2 regions of the Priestia aryabhattai genome follow, and region 1 is predicted to be linked to the other one. Evidence: riboswitches for the same ligand, from Rfam matches in the RefSeq annotation. Region 1 holds a riboswitch; the other holds the start of a gene.
What was found. Region 1 has a riboswitch for S-adenosylmethionine ahead of M3225_RS00720 (5-methyltetrahydropteroyltriglutamate--homocysteine S-methyltransferase). Riboswitches for the same ligand answer to the same signal wherever they lie in the genome.
Positions count from the first base shown of each region.

Region 2: it holds a riboswitch for S-adenosylmethionine, as region 1 does, so the genes downstream of both, M3225_RS01795 (hypothetical protein) here and M3225_RS00720 (5-methyltetrahydropteroyltriglutamate--homocysteine S-methyltransferase) in region 1, are expected to answer to the same signal.

Region 1 covers NZ_JAMBOQ010000001.1:144,096-151,843, reverse strand. Annotated here, with positions in the region: gene M3225_RS00735 (DUF2975 domain-containing protein) at 1-431, opposite strand, end outside; gene M3225_RS00730 (hypothetical protein) at 811-1,059, opposite strand; gene M3225_RS00725 (DHA2 family efflux MFS transporter permease subunit) at 2,476-3,924, shown strand; gene M3225_RS00720 (5-methyltetrahydropteroyltriglutamate--homocysteine S-methyltransferase) at 4,099-5,226, opposite strand; SAM riboswitch class I at 5,308-5,408, opposite strand; gene M3225_RS00715 (ATP-binding cassette domain-containing protein) at 5,809-6,222, shown strand; gene M3225_RS00710 (CPBP family intramembrane glutamic endopeptidase) at 7,279-7,748, shown strand, end outside.
Region 2 covers NZ_JAMBOQ010000001.1:340,074-347,821, reverse strand. Annotated here, with positions in the region: gene M3225_RS01820 (DUF6044 family protein) at 1-141, shown strand, start outside; gene M3225_RS01815 (glycosyltransferase family 2 protein) at 154-1,143, shown strand; gene M3225_RS01810 (hypothetical protein) at 1,252-1,692, shown strand; gene M3225_RS01805 (GNAT family N-acetyltransferase) at 1,772-2,218, shown strand; gene M3225_RS01800 (hypothetical protein) at 2,231-2,527, opposite strand; SAM riboswitch class I at 2,648-2,749, shown strand; gene M3225_RS01795 (hypothetical protein) at 2,819-3,157, shown strand; gene M3225_RS01790 (DUF1540 domain-containing protein) at 3,257-3,415, shown strand; gene alaP (alanine permease AlaP) at 3,718-5,121, shown strand; gene M3225_RS01780 (GNAT family N-acetyltransferase) at 5,316-5,714, opposite strand; gene pdxR (MocR-like pyridoxine biosynthesis transcription factor PdxR) at 5,827-7,230, shown strand; gene M3225_RS01770 (hypothetical protein) at 7,259-7,429, shown strand; gene M3225_RS01765 (hypothetical protein) at 7,448-7,748, shown strand, end outside.

The DNA.
Region 1 (7,748 bases):
AACAGTTTTTGAAGAACAGCAGCGAAAACAGCAATGACCATAGATGCAAAAACAGGAACCATACCGATAATGATGAGACCTGGAGCATCATCTTTCTCCGCTACGAGATAAACAAACGGCATCATGATTACATATAAAATGCTAATTGTGATAGCACAGTATTTTATTTTCTTCAAAACTCTCACAGACATTTCAGAGAACGCTTCATTCTTATCGATGTAGCATAAAAGACGAAACGCCTGATACAACGCAATAAAATATGGAATCACAGATACATACATAATGGTGACACCAGGATAGAGTAGATACGAATAATCTGGATTAACGGGATGATGAGCTAATTGGATGATGCTCAATACGCATAAAGCAAGAACAGGAATTCCCATAAGACCAACAGCTATTTTTAAAAAAAAGGTTGAACCTTGTTTCATAAAAAGCACCTCACTTATTTATTATCTATCTGAATTTAACACATAATTTATCGTTTTACAATAAATTATTATTCTTTAGTAATATAAAATTGTTGTTGAAATTCTTAATTTATTAGAGAAAGGTTAGGCTATTTTATATAATACGCCTTTAAATATTATCAGGAGTTAAAAGCATACATACTTGTGGCGATGAGGAAAACAATAAGGCTTTACGTAATGAAAGAAGGAGGAATATATGCAACAGGATCAACAATCTAAACGTAATAATAGTAAAAAGAGAAGGTTTGAACCTTCTCCTTGTTTTACAATTCTATTTAGTCATTTTAAAAATTTTAAATATACGATTGTACTTGGTAATAAGGAGAAGGTAAGCCTACTTTCAAGACATACTATCCATTCGAGACATATAGTTCTTACGAAATAATCCAACTATTAAAAGAACAAGTGGATAAATAAGTCCAATAATTAAGCTGTAAGGAAGCCAAGTTTCTGTGTCCCACACTTTTTGGTAAGTAACACTTGGATATACAGTAATAGACAGGACTACCACGATGATGGTACTACCAATGCTGTACAAAATCACTAATACCCTAAACTGATGAGGAGATATCTTGCTTTTATTCAGCATCTTTTCACTTCCTTTTAATTCAATATATTAACTAAAAGCTCAGCAAATGGTTTTAAGATAAGGGCAACCCAGTCAGCAGGGTTAGGGAAATTACTCCAAAATTTTTTAGCCAGTACAATTATAAAACTAAAGTGAAGAAGTAGGATAAATGCTCGAAATTCTTTCTTCGTCTTAGCCTGTATAAGACGAGAACCATCTATTTTTATAAGTATTGCAGATATGATTAACATGCTTACAATTAAAGTCATCTTATTTATTTATACACTCTAAAGGTATCCTTTTGTTATAAATAATTATGTCCCTTACTGTTTAATTTTATTTAATGAGAGGTAGAGAAAAAGAGCAAATGAAAAAGGTCAATTTCACCTTAATTGAAGCCTTACATAAAAATTAACAAGTAGATCTTACCTACCATAAGCACGGTCAGTGTATTACAGAGAGTGAATTCATTCAGTTTGTAGATTCCCTTAGTGATGTATTTATTTTTCAGTAATGACATATTAAGTTAAAGAATAAGATGAGGTTAAGTGGGCTAATCGATGCTCGTTTTGTTTGAAAAGAAAAAAGCTACTCATTTGAGTAGCTTTTCTAAAAAACATATACTTAAAGGAATATAAGGGATTGGGGGTCCTATAGTTTTAGTTTGCCCTAAAAAATAATATTTATTCCTGCATTTTAAGATGATATATGTTTCATATCAAAAGAATAAAATACATAATATGCTTAACAGTAACAACTTTCAATTGTCACAAGAGGACCGAAGTAGGTATATAGTTATTGTTATTTAGTATATTTTAGATAGAAACGGTACTTATAGTTGTGTTACAATATTCTTGGTATACAAAGTGGAATTCATTTTTCCTTTGTGAAGGGGAACGGTATAAACATGTGCCTTTCCTCTTTTCGTTTTTTTAGTTCTATTTCGTTTTATCTTGCTTATTGAAAAAGCCCATATATCAACGGGAACTAGTTTACATACGAAAATTTCTAAAGCTAATTTAGAAATGAAATGGAGAGAGAGGTAACTATGGAAAGAAGCGAACTTAGAAGACAAAAAGCAATCCGGTCAAAACGGAAGAGAAAGCAAAAGCTTAGTCAACATAATGTCTTAAACATATTACTAATCTTCGTATCGATATGCATTGTGTGTCTACTAATCAACTTATCATTAAGATAGAAAAACTCCATTAAGTTGAAGGCAGTCAAGTTTTTCTCTCATAGAGATTTAAAATGGCGAGTAAAGAAGAACTATTGAAAGAAAAGCATAAGTCTTAATTTAAAATAGACTCTTTCTAAAAAACGTTCACCGAAAAGAGAGACTCTTAGTGAATTATCTCAAGCTATGGACAAATGCTGCTTTAACCTTATTTATTAACGTGTAAAAAGAGCATGTAAAAGGGAGGAAGACAATTTAATATGAGTAATCAACAAACAGTAGCCGAAAGCTCTAACATCAAAGCGCTGCCGATTATTACATCGTTTCTTATTGCCGGGTTTATCGGTTTATTTAGTGAAACAGCTTTAAATATGGCATTAAAAGAGCTAATTTCTGGATTTGGCATTCACGAAACAACCGCACAATGGCTGACAACAGGATACCTGTTAACATTAGGAATTCTGGTACCTATTTCAGGTTTTATTCTTCAACGGTTTACGACCAGACAACTTTTTATAGCATCTCTGATCTGCTCTATCATTGGAACATTTATTGCAGCTATCGCACCAACGTTTGGTGTACTAATGATTGCCCGTGTAGTTCAAGCCGTGGGAACTGCTTTGCTTTTACCGCTTATGTTTAACACTATCCTTGTCATTATTCCACCACATAAACGTGGAAAGTCAATGGGTATTATCGGCCTTGTTATTATGTTTGCGCCAGCTGTTGGACCAACAGTATCAGGCTTAATCTTAAAAACACTAACATGGCACTGGATTTTCTGGATTTCACTTCCACTCTTATTTGTTGCTTTAGTATTTGGGGCTTTCTTTATGCAGAACGTTACCACACCAACAAAGCCAAAAATCGATATTATTTCTGTTGTTCTTTCAACAATAGGTTTTGGAGGAATCGTATTCGGATTTAGTAGCGCTGGAGAAGGTGGAGGGTGGGGAAGCTTACACGTTGTTCTAGCTATTGTGATAGGAGTTATTGCATTAGTTGCATTCTCTATTCGTCAAACGAAGATGAAAGAGCCAATGTTAGACCTTAAAGCCTTTAAGTATCCAATGTTTACAATTGGTCTTCTATTAATTCTAGTCTGCATGATGGTACTGCTGTCTGCGATGGTGATTTTACCCTTGTACTTACAGACATCATTAGCTTTATCAACCTTTGCCGCTGGTCTAATGCTTCTTCCTGGAGGAGTTATTAACGGAATTCTTTCACCAGTTATGGGCGGATTATTTGACCGCTTTGGTCCAAAATGGTTAGTTATCCCTGGACTTGTGATTGTAGCGGGCACAATGTATGGTTTCTCAACCGTAACGCTGGAAACTTCAACAGGGTTTATTGTTGGATTACACATTGCGCTTATGATAGCAATTTCGATGATTATGATGCCAGCTCAAACAAATGGATTAAACCAGCTTCCACCTGAGCTGTATCCGCATGGAACAGCGATTATGAACACCTTACAGCAGGTTTCTGGTGCAATTGGAACAGCTGTTGGGATCTCCATTCTCTCATCGGGTTCAAGAAGCTTCCTTGAGACAGTATCAGACAAAATGGATCCATTAAATCAAGTTCTTGCCTTTACCAACGGTGTTCAACATGCTTTCATCTTTGCGATCATTGTTGCAATTGTTGGGCTAGTCATCTCATTTTTTATCAAAAGAGTCAATGTTGAACAGAAGGCGCATGGGTAAAACGATTCAATAGAATGTTTATATCTCTACTATCATGAGTATTTATGCTTTATAAAGAAAAAGGATGACAAGTATACTTGTCATCCTTTTTCTATTTATAAGTTTCTTCTCTTTACCATACTTCAAAACATCCAGAATACTCCTTATGTACAATTAAGAAAAAAATATCACTCTTTAGTTATCTCCCCAGACATCTTGAGCAATTTGAATTACGTGCTTAATTTTATTCCATTGCTCTTCTTCTGTTAATTCGTTTCCTTCTTCTGTACTTGCAAAGCCACATTGTGGACTCAATGACAAGTTATCTAGAGGAACATACTGACTTGCTTCTTGGATTCTTCGCTTAATAATCTCAGCATCTTCTAGTGTAGGGAATTTAGATGTTACTAATCCTAGCACAACTGTTTTATTGTTATGTGTAAAGTTTTTTAATGGTTCAAAATCACCTGAACGCTTATCATCATATTCAAGGAAAAGTCCATCTACATGTAAGTTAGCAAAGATTGCATCAGATATAGTATCATAGCCACCACTTGTGATATACGTAGATCTGAAGTTTCCACGACAAATATGCATAGTAATGAGCATATCTTCAGGCTTTTTGGAAATAGCATCATTTAAGCAACTTACTCTTGTATCAATAATGTCTTTTACATCCATACCAAGCTTCTCAACAACTGCATTTATACGTTCTTCAGAAACAAAATCAATCCAAGAAGTATCATCTAATTGTAGATAACGGCAACCTGCATCGTAAAAGGCTTGAATGGCCTTTTGATAAGCAGCTACAGTATCATGATAAAACTCCTCTCTGTTCCCATTGTAATATGTATCTTCTTGAATTCGAGTAAATAACATGTTGGGGCTTGGAATAGAGAATTTAGCAACTTGGCTTTCATCACCATGTTGTTCGACAGCTTCTTTTAAAAACGTAAAGTGTTCTAGCATATAATGGTGATTGAAGTCCACTTTACCTACTACTTTAATCGCTTTATTTTTTGTTTTTGCTCCTTTGAATTGACTGATGTATTCTGTTTCAAACTCTTCTACGCCTTCTAAGCCTGATAAAAAGTCCAAATGCCACCATGAGCGCCTAAATTCACCATCTGTGATGGATTTAAGCCCAACTTCAATTTGTTTCTGAACAAGTTTTTCAATTTCTTTGTCCTCTACAGATTTTAAATCAGCCTTATTGATTCTCCCATTCACATACGCTTCTCTTGCTTCTTTAAGGGGAGTTGTTCTTAAAAAGCTGCCTACGTGATCAGCTTTAAATGGAGCCTTCACTAATGTCTTTGTCATGGTTTTGTTTCCTTCTTTCTTTTCAAAATAAAAAACCTCTTCTTAAAAATAAGAAGAGGTTAATGATCATTATCGGTTCTCTTCTTATCTTCAAGCAAATTGCTACTGGAATTGGCACAGTACTTTAACAGTCTGTTGCCGAGGCTTCCTAGGGCCAGTCCCTCCACCTCTCGAGATAAGAATATTCAATTTAATTAACTAGAAAAAAGATTACACCTGTTTTCTTAGCTTGTCAATAAAAAATTGAAAAATCAGAAATAACATACCTCTTATCTCACTACTTACTATTAACCTAATGCAGTAAGCAGGCGATGTGAAAATTGCAATCTAGCTTCCTTCAAAAGTTCTGTAAAAGGTGGTGTTTTTTACGAGAATGGCCCGATGTGGGATGAAAAAGAGTATATAAGCTTAGATGATTATACAGTAAAAAGAGAAAGGGTTTATCCTTCTTTTTTTTTGTTTTTTTATTAGAAAAATCAAATTAATTTCTTTGGAATTTTACCATTTTGATTTAATATACTATACTTAATTTTTAATTAATATTTATAAAAATAAACAATGTCGGAAATAAGAAACTTGAGTATGACTACAAGAGAAGTATTACTCTATGAAGCTAATATAGACCTGGAAAAATGTACTGTATATGGTTTATCTGCTAGAAATGGTAGTGGGAAAACAACTTTATTAAGAACAATAAGTGGTCTTAGAAAGGAGCCTGAAGGTTCTATTTTAATTCAAGAAGGTAGCAAAACCTTAACTTTATTAGAAAGTAAACAGAAATTGTTTTATTATGAGACAGTCCGATGGTTTGATACTAATTTATCAGGGTTTGATTATTTAAACTTTATTCAATCTGCTTGGTCGAACGAGTGGCATACATCAATAAGTGAAGTTATAAGTTTCTGGGACATAGATAACTACATAGTAATCACTTATCACATTTTGACCCTCAAGAAAATGCACTACATACATATATTGGATGCTATCATGTTGTAGGTAAGGTATTTCATAAAACACCTGTGGAAATTATGAATTCAGATCATACAATTGAAATAAGTAATACTCTACATGGTGGCTTCTCCAACGATTTGGAATTTGTCCCTAGCGGATTTACCAAACCTGTACTTCAACTAGATTTTGAGATAGAAGTTCTTTGGGTACTTCTTGAAGAGCCATATTAAGGTAATGTTGTACCTTAACTATCGTCTTAAAATGTATTATCTCAATACTAAAAGAGACGAAAAAAGTTATGAAAATTCCCATCTAAGATTTAAATAAAAGAAGCAAACTCCTAATGATAGGGAGTTTGCTCTTTTTGTTTTTTAAAATATTCCTGCCGGACAACAAGCCCTTTTTTTCCAACATGCTTTTGATTTATTTATATGTATGATATTAATCTAGTGATTTTATCTATTTTACTAGGCACTTCATATTGATTATCCTATTTTTCTTAGTTATAATATTGTTGTTATATTTGTAATAATAATGTAATATTATTGTAACTTATATACATTTTTGTAGTGTTATATAAGTTGGTGGCTAATTTAAAAACTAAAAAAGTTGTTTATGGATAAACCCTTAGGTGTTGTGGTAACAGTCATGAGGGTAAAAGTTTGAATAAAAAGGTGAGGAAAATGTGGAAAAAAATATTTATTTTAGTTGTTCTAGGATATATATTCTTGAGTAGCAAGTACTTTCTGCAGAATTATGTGTATGCTGGCACATATGAGCAAGACATAACTGTTAAAGATGACTTGCTGTCTAGTCTTCTTTCAGAAAAAGCTGTTTTTTAACGGCTTTTATGAGCTAAGTAAGAGAAGCAGAAAGAACTCTGTGTGAAGATGCAGGGGATAAATAAGGTGATGCTTTACTGATATTGTCAGTCTCTTGGCTTATCTCCAAAGGTAAAAAGCAAAAATAAGCGGTATTTGAAATATTTGTAGGGCTTCTCGTTCTAATACGTGGAGTAGGTACTTATACATCGTCTGGATGAAAACGAAGTAGAGAAGAAATATTTGATTGAGAAGAGAACGCTGAGGGAGTAAGAATAAAATGAAGAATTATCTAGATGTGGAAGAAGGAAAAAATGGATGGAAGCGTTATTTAAGCACAACGATACTGGCTTCTGCGTTCATGCTATTAGGGTCGATTATTTATATTATAGCTGACATGGTTATGGTTGCAGCTGATGAAAGTGGAAAATCATACTTTGATTTTGATAGTGGAATTGCTGTAGGAATCAATGCTAATCTCGATTTTCTGTTATCTCATATTGTTTACATATGTTGGATTTTTGGTTTGTGGATCGGAATTCGTTTCATTCATAAAAGAAAAATGAAATCATTAATAACCTCTAATAAACGTGTGAATTGCAAGAAAATAATATGGTCCTTTGGAGCTTTTAGCATGTTATTAATCGTTGGGCAAGTAATTGATGTTGTTTTTAACCATTCGGATTATTCATGGAACCACGTAAGCCTGAAAGAGTATATCTTCTTAATCCTTATTACGTTTTTATTAGT
Region 2 (7,748 bases), 200 kb from region 1:
AATCAATTTAAAAAAATGGGCGGTCGCTATATCTTTTCAGCTGTGCCAATCGAAAATGCTGAAAGTGACGGTTTGCACTTTTTAAAAGCATTTAACGATAAACAGTCCGCTTGGAAAGTGTATGTATATGAAGCAAAGTAAGGGGGTAATAAAATGAACAGACCTATTTTAACGATTGTTGTTCCATGCTACAACGAAGAAGAAGTATTAAACGAGACGTCTTTTCAATTAACTACTGTAGTAAAAGAACTGATAGATGAACGTCTTGTATCAGGTGAAAGTACAATTTTATTTGTGGACGATGGAAGTAAAGACAGCACGTGGTCGCTTATTGAAAAAGAAAGCTGCAGTAATTTATTTGTAAAAGGGTTAAAGCTAGCGCGAAATGTAGGACATCAAAATGCTTTGCTGGCAGGACTAGAAGCAGCTTACAAACAATCTGACTGCGTCATTTCCATTGACGCAGATTTGCAAGATGATATCAACGTCATTCGTACTTTTGTGGAAAAATATTGGCTCGGGTATGAAGTCGTATATGGTGTTCGAGACAGCAGAGAAACCGATACATTTTTTAAACGAACCACGGCAGTAGGATTTTACCGTTTTATGAATAAGCTAGGAATTCAGCTCGTTCAAAATCACGCGGATTTTCGTCTCATGAGCAAACGTGCTCTTGGTGAACTCATGAAATACAAAGAAGGAAATGTCTTTTTACGAGGCCTTGTACCATTAGTAGGATTTCGCTCCACGGAAGTCACATATGACCGCAAAGAACGGACGGCGGGCGAATCAAAATATCCGCTAAAGAAAATGCTTGCTTTCGCATTTGACGGGATTACATCTTTTAGCGTAGCGCCTATACGATTATTAACGCTGCTTGGAGGAGCTTCTTTTCTCTTTAGTATTGCGTTTGGTATTTATGCGCTGATTCAAAAATATTTAGATCATACACAAATTGGCTGGACGTCTCTTATTTTATCGATTTGGCTTGTAGGCGGCCTGCAGCTAATGGGGATAGGGCTTGTCGGAGAATACATTGGCAAGATTTTCAACGAAGTGAAACAGCGTCCTAAATATGCGATTGAAAGAGATTTATATACGAAACACTCATTAGACAAACAAAAAGATTTGCTTATGCATTAACTAAGAAGCTTCTCCTGAATGGAGAGGCTTTTTGTGTTAAAACGTATATCATAATTTTTAGGGTAATAGGAGATGCTACTACTAAAATTTCTAAGGAGATCAAAATCTATGAAAAGACTAATTTATACAGTCAGCACTTTTTGTTTTGTTTGGCTTGCTTTTGCAACCATTCATGTTAGCGCTCTTTCTATTGAAAAGCTTCCAATGAAGAGAGCATCTGAACAATGGTCAGTTGAACTGACAAAAGCGAGTATGGCAGGAGATAATCAGCTAAAATGGAAAAATAACGTCTATCATACATATGGGTTAATCGTTGAAAACATTGGAAAAGATGTAGAGCGGGTACAGGTCCAAGCTTTTCGACACGAAGGAAAAAATAAGGCGAAATACAGCTTGTTTTCTCCTATTGAAAGGTCTAACTTAAGCAAAAGCGGTCAGCGTTTTCGCTATGCCAATTTTGCTGTTCCTGGAAAAGCTGCAAGTTTAGACATCGTGATTAACTGGACGGATGAACAAGGCAATCACCAAGAGCATTTTGAATTTAAATAAAAGTCTTCGCTTAGGCGAAGACTTTTTTGCAGGAATTCACCTGTGCATGTGGAAAAGCAAAACGAAAGGAGAGATCGTAATGATTGTGAAAGCTACTGAAGAAGAAATACAAGAAATTCGGACGAAATCTGCTGATGCACTGTTTGAAGGAACAATGAAGCAGTTTCATCCGCCAACTGAACGCGTAAATGAACTAATTGATAGCGCACTTGAAAAAGGATGTTATTATTTAGTCTCGAGACAAGAAAATAAACTCGCAGGCTGGGTTCTTGCCGGGCCATCTGCCGACTTCTTTTCAAAAGAAGAAATTGGCTTTATCTACGAATTATATATTTTATCCGAATACCGCGGGCAAGGTCTAGCCAAGCCGTTAATGCGAAAAGCGATCAATGAATTGTCTGCCAAAGGGTACCGTGAAATCAGACTAAGCGTCCATGCCGGGAATTTTGCACAGCATGTGTATCGTGAACTTGGATTTGTAGAAAAGCAAATATCAATGAGCCTGCAGGTGGTAAAACGTCCGTAATGTTGGTGAATGTCAGCGAGTCCATAAAACATAAGATGTTATACATGCGATGAGGTTTGGTAATGAAAGTAAAAGTAAATAAGTAGCCCAAACGGCGCCTTTATCTAGTACTTCAACAGCACCTCCACCTGTATTATTTGAGGAGGGGGGATCTTCAAGCGCATTCATAACCAAAGCCGCCGCTGCTAAAATAATCCCTCCGATGCTTCCAGTTGTTTTGACAATTGCAATATGGAAAGTAGATGAAAAGGCAATGCTGAGAAGCAACAGCAAGCTTCCCGAAAAAGCAGATAACATGTATCGTTTCATGTGCTCACCATCCTTTATGAAAGCATACCATATTTTACTTCTTTTTTCTTTTTATTGAAAAAGTATTGACGTAACCTATAAAACATATTAGAATAGTCAGAAATAATCCAAAACGAAATATTCTTATCTAGAGAGGTGGAGGGACTGGCCCTTTGAAGCCTCAGCAACCACAATTATTGAATGGTGCTAATTCCAGCATAGCCTAGCTCTGACAGATAAGAAGAGGAACCTTTTTCTATGATAAAATCCTCTTCTTACGAAGAAACATTTTGTATAGAAAAGGTGAGGACATTGAACAATAGACAAACGGCGTTAAGCATTGATGATTATTTAGACTTATACTTATTAGCAAAAGAAATAAAAGACGAAACGTGGCAGCATGAAATTTTAGCCGCGCTAAAAACGCAGCAAAATTGTTCATTTGAAGAAAAACAATCCGCACTAGTTCAAGAGATATGGGAAGATTTTAAACAGTTAAATGAAGATATTTCTTTTACGTATCGCTTAATTCAAGAAGAGCCAACTAACGAACGATTTCAGGCTAAATTAAGGCACTTGAGAGAACGACGGATCACGCTGAGTCGTGAGTTATATTTAGCTAAAAAACAGTATGTTAAACACACGCAATAAAAAGATCCGCTTGATAAACAAGCGGTTTTTTGCGTGAAAATGTTAGAAGTATTATATTTCGGGTAGTAAATAGATAAGACAAGCAAAGGAGGGATAACAGTGGCCCAAGGTGTATTATGTGAAGTGAATGAGTGTATGTATTGGAAATCCGGAAATAAATGCAGTGCAGAGTCCATTTACGTTGTGAGTCCTGAAAGTAGTCACCATGTTTCTGACACGGAAGAACCTGGCTGTAAAACTTTTGAACCGGCGAGATAAATGCTAGTTTTCATAAAATGAACGATGCGCTGACGGAGTTGAGTCGGCGTTTTTCTATTTTTTTAAAATGCTATTACTTAGGCGCAATAATAAATACATATTAAAAAAGCAGTGCGAACGCTTAATTGTGCGTTTAAACAAAATGATACGATATTTTTTTTGTTTTTCGACAAAAGAAAAGTGAGAGAAAGGTGATAGAATACAAATATACAGCCTGTCTTTTAGCACGAACTTATATGAAAGCGCTAACAAAAAGGTTGTGTTCATCTCGTTTTGACAGATTGGAAAAAGGGGAGACGTTTATGCAGGGGAAAACTCAGGAAAAAGAATTGAAACGCGGGTTAGAAGAAAGACATGTGACGCTGATGTCCTTAGGAGCAGCCATAGGGGTAGGACTGTTTCTTGGGTCTGCATCTGCTATTAAATTAGCAGGGCCGGGAATATTATTGGCGTACGGATTTAGCGGAATGATTATGTTTTTTATTATGAGAGCACTTGGAGAAATGGCGATTCAAAAACCTGTTGCAGGTTCATTTAGTAAGTACGCGCGTGACTATTTAGGGCCGCTCGCTGGTTATTTAACAGGATGGAATTACTGGTTTCTATGGGTTGTTACATGTATGGCTGAAATTACAGCCGTTGGTATTTATATGGGGTATTGGTATCCGGATGTACCAAACTGGATTTGGGCGTTATCAGCGCTTGTCATCATGACAACCGTTAACTTCTTAGCTGTTAAAGCATATGGTGAACTGGAATTTTGGTTTGCACTTATTAAAATTTTAGCGATTGTGTTAATGATTGCCGTTGGCGTATTGATGATTGTGTTTGGAATCGGTAACGGCGGCGTTGCGACCGGTATCAAAAATTTATGGGACAACGGAGGACTTTTCCCGAACGGATTCAAAGGTATTTTGCTGTCGTTGCAAATGGTAATGTTTGCGTATTTAGGAATTGAAATGATTGGCGTTACCGCGGGAGAAGTGAAAAATCCGGAAAAATCTCTAGCAAGAGCAATTGATTCTGTCTTTTGGCGTATTCTTATTTTCTACGTCGGTGCATTATTTGTCATTATGTCGATTTATCCGTGGCAAGAAATTGGTTCACAGGGAAGTCCGTTTGTATTAACATTTGAAAAAATCGGCATTCCATCGGCGGCTGGTATCATTAACTTTGTGGTGCTAACAGCAGCTCTTTCTTCTTGTAACAGCGGTATTTTCAGTACAGGCCGTATGCTGTTCAACTTAGCAGAACACGGCGAAGCGCCAAAAGGATACAGTCAGCTTACAAAAGGCGGCGTACCAGGAAAGGCTGTTTTAGCATCAGCGGGTGCGCTATTAGTCGGAGTAGCGTTAAACTATATTGTGCCTGCCAAAGTATTTACGTGGGTAACAAGCATTGCAACATTCGGTGCAATTTGGACGTGGGGAATTATTTTGCTTTCTCAAATTAAGTATCGCAAAACGTTAAAAAAGGGTGAAGAGGCAAAGTTAAAATATAAAATGCCTTTATTTCCATTAACATCTTATGTATCACTTGCGTTCTTAGCGCTTGTTGTTGTTCTCATGGCGTATAATCCAGATACAAGAATTGCAGTTGTCATCGGACCATTATGGTTTATCGGTCTTATTATCGCGTATTACGCAAAAGGATTCCATAAACGAAGTCAAGGTTCAGCTGCAACTGAGCAAAAGCTAGTGAAATAAATGAAGAGGCCTCTTTCTTGGAAAGAGGTCTTTTTTTATCATCAGTTTATACGCGAAGGCTTAGTTTATTTTAAGGGACCATTGGTACGTATAAATAATGTAGAAAATATTCTATTTATTCTGTACTATTTAATTATAAAGGAGAACTCATGAGTTATTGGATAAAAAGAAAGGAGAAGCTCATTTCTTCGCTTCTATCGAATTCTGTCAATTTTAAATCCGTTATCAATTTGATGAAAGCCGACTTTTGGATAGTAGTTCATAGCAGAAGGAGCGGAAAGTAAAATCAGCGCGGTTTCTTGGCCGATTTCTGATTGAACATGCTTGATGAGCTGTGTACCAATTCCTTGGTTTTGATAGTCTTTTACGACCGCTAAATCTGATAAATAGCAGCAGTAGCTAAAATCTGTTAACGCTCTGGCTATGCCAATGAGTTCGCTGTCGCTCCAAGCGGTAATGGTAAGAGAAGCGTGATCAAGCATTCTTTGAATACGATTAAGATCTTGTGCAGGACGTTTAATACCTGAATGTACAAACACTTCAGCGGCTTGTTGGGCACGGATTGCGACGTTGGTTTTATAAGTGATGGTCATTGTGTCATCTCCTTAAGTTATAAGATATAGTCCAGTATAGGAAGAAACTGAACTGAAAGTAAGTGTCAGAAATAGTAAATTTGATAGTATCAGTTAGAAAGGAAAGAACACCATGTTAGAGTTAATGCCTTTGCTTAATAAAAGAAAAGCAGATCCCTTATACATGCAGCTTTATACCTACATAAAGAAACAAATTCAAAAAGGTACCATTCCGCCTCATGAAAAACTGCCTTCTAAACGAAAGCTAGCTCTTCATTTAAGCATTAGCCAAAATACGGTTGAAGCGGCTTATGTGCAATTAGAAGCAGAGGGCTATATCGAGATACTAGCCAGGAAAGGAGCATTTGTAAAAGAGATAAAAAATGAAGTAGTACCTCAAAAACAGTCTCCCGTCTATGTGTCTCTGCCGCAAAAAGATCGGAAATCGACTGCCATTGATTTTAGCCATGGAAAGATAAATGTGGAAAAATTTCCGTATAATACGTGGAAAAAGCTAACGGTGCAAGCTATTTATCATGATGAAAGCCAGCTTTTTTATAGCGGACATCCGCAGGGAGAACTGCTCCTTCGTCAAGAAATTGCAGCGTACCTTTACCATTCAAGAGGAGTGCGCTGTACAGCGGAGCAAATTGTGATAGGTGCAGGTACGCAGTATCTCATGTGGCTGCTTTCTGTCATTCTGGGAAAAGAAAAGATAATTGGGTTCGAAAACCCAGGCTTTCACCGAACGAGGCACGTTTTTCAAGAACAAGGTATGTCGGTTGTCCCTATTTCTCTTGATGATTCTGGCTTGAAAGTGAAGGAACTGAAAGAAAGCGGAGCGGATGCGGTGTATATTACCCCGTCTCATCAATTTCCTATTGGTATGGTCATGCCGATTGCAAGAAGGCTTGAATTACTGGAGTGGGCGGCAAAAACGAACGGCTACATTATAGAAGATGACTATGACGGAGAATTTCGCTATAAAGGAAAACCAATTCCGGCACTTCAAGGACTTGATCAAGACGATCGCGTTATTTATACAGGTACGTTTTCAAAGTCGTTGATGCCTTCTCTTCGAATAAGTTATGCCGTGTTGCCACATCGGCTTCTTGCAAGCTATGTGAAGCACTGTGGGCTTTTTAAACAGCCTGTTTCAAGACTTCCTCAGCATACGCTCTTTCTGTTTATGAAAGAAGGGCACTGGGAACGCCACTTGAATAAAATGAGAACAACATACCGGAAAAAACAAGCGCTGCTTCTAGATTGTTTGACTACTATTATGGGAGAACGTGTAGATGTTATTGGAGAACATTCTGGCTTGCATATTCTTCTTAAGGTAAAAAACGGAATGAGTGAACAGAAACTAATTGAAGTAGCTGCCAAGCAAGAGGTAACGATTTATCCAACGTCGATTTATTATCATAGTACCGATGAAAACAAGACGCCTTATGTATTGCTTGGATTTGCGGGACTGTCTGATGAAGAAATAAAAACAGGTGTAAACTTGCTGTTTACAGCTTGGTTTGAACAGTAAGATTGAGGGATATGCTAGGGGGATTTCTATGAAAGTAAAGCGGAAATTATTTCGCTTGTGGACAGGAGAGCTTACGGCAACTTTACTGTTCGCTGTGCTGTGGATAGGGTACTTAAATGAGTTTTCTCATCTAGCTTTTTATTTAACAACATTTTCTAGTGTGTATGCTTTTATCGTACTTGAGTTTATCCTGTTTTAAGGAAGCTTGTACTGGTGTATGAAATGGAGGCGAGTGAGCCGAAAAGAAGATTCTCATTTGCCCTCTAACTACATTCAGTTGTTTCTACTTTTTAAGAAATTAAATAAAATTCTTCTTGCGTTAAGTTTAGGTGTGCTCATTTATCACTGTGTGCAGTTAGGAGTTAAGGGACTTGCTTTTTTTCTGGGCCTTTACGCGTTTGCTTGGATTGAATATATTAACTACTATGTGATTAGGCTTTCTTATCAAAGTACAAGTGAAATCAAGGAGTTTTTTGAGCAAAAAGGATTTAAACGGTCTATTTTAGCGAGAGAAATAG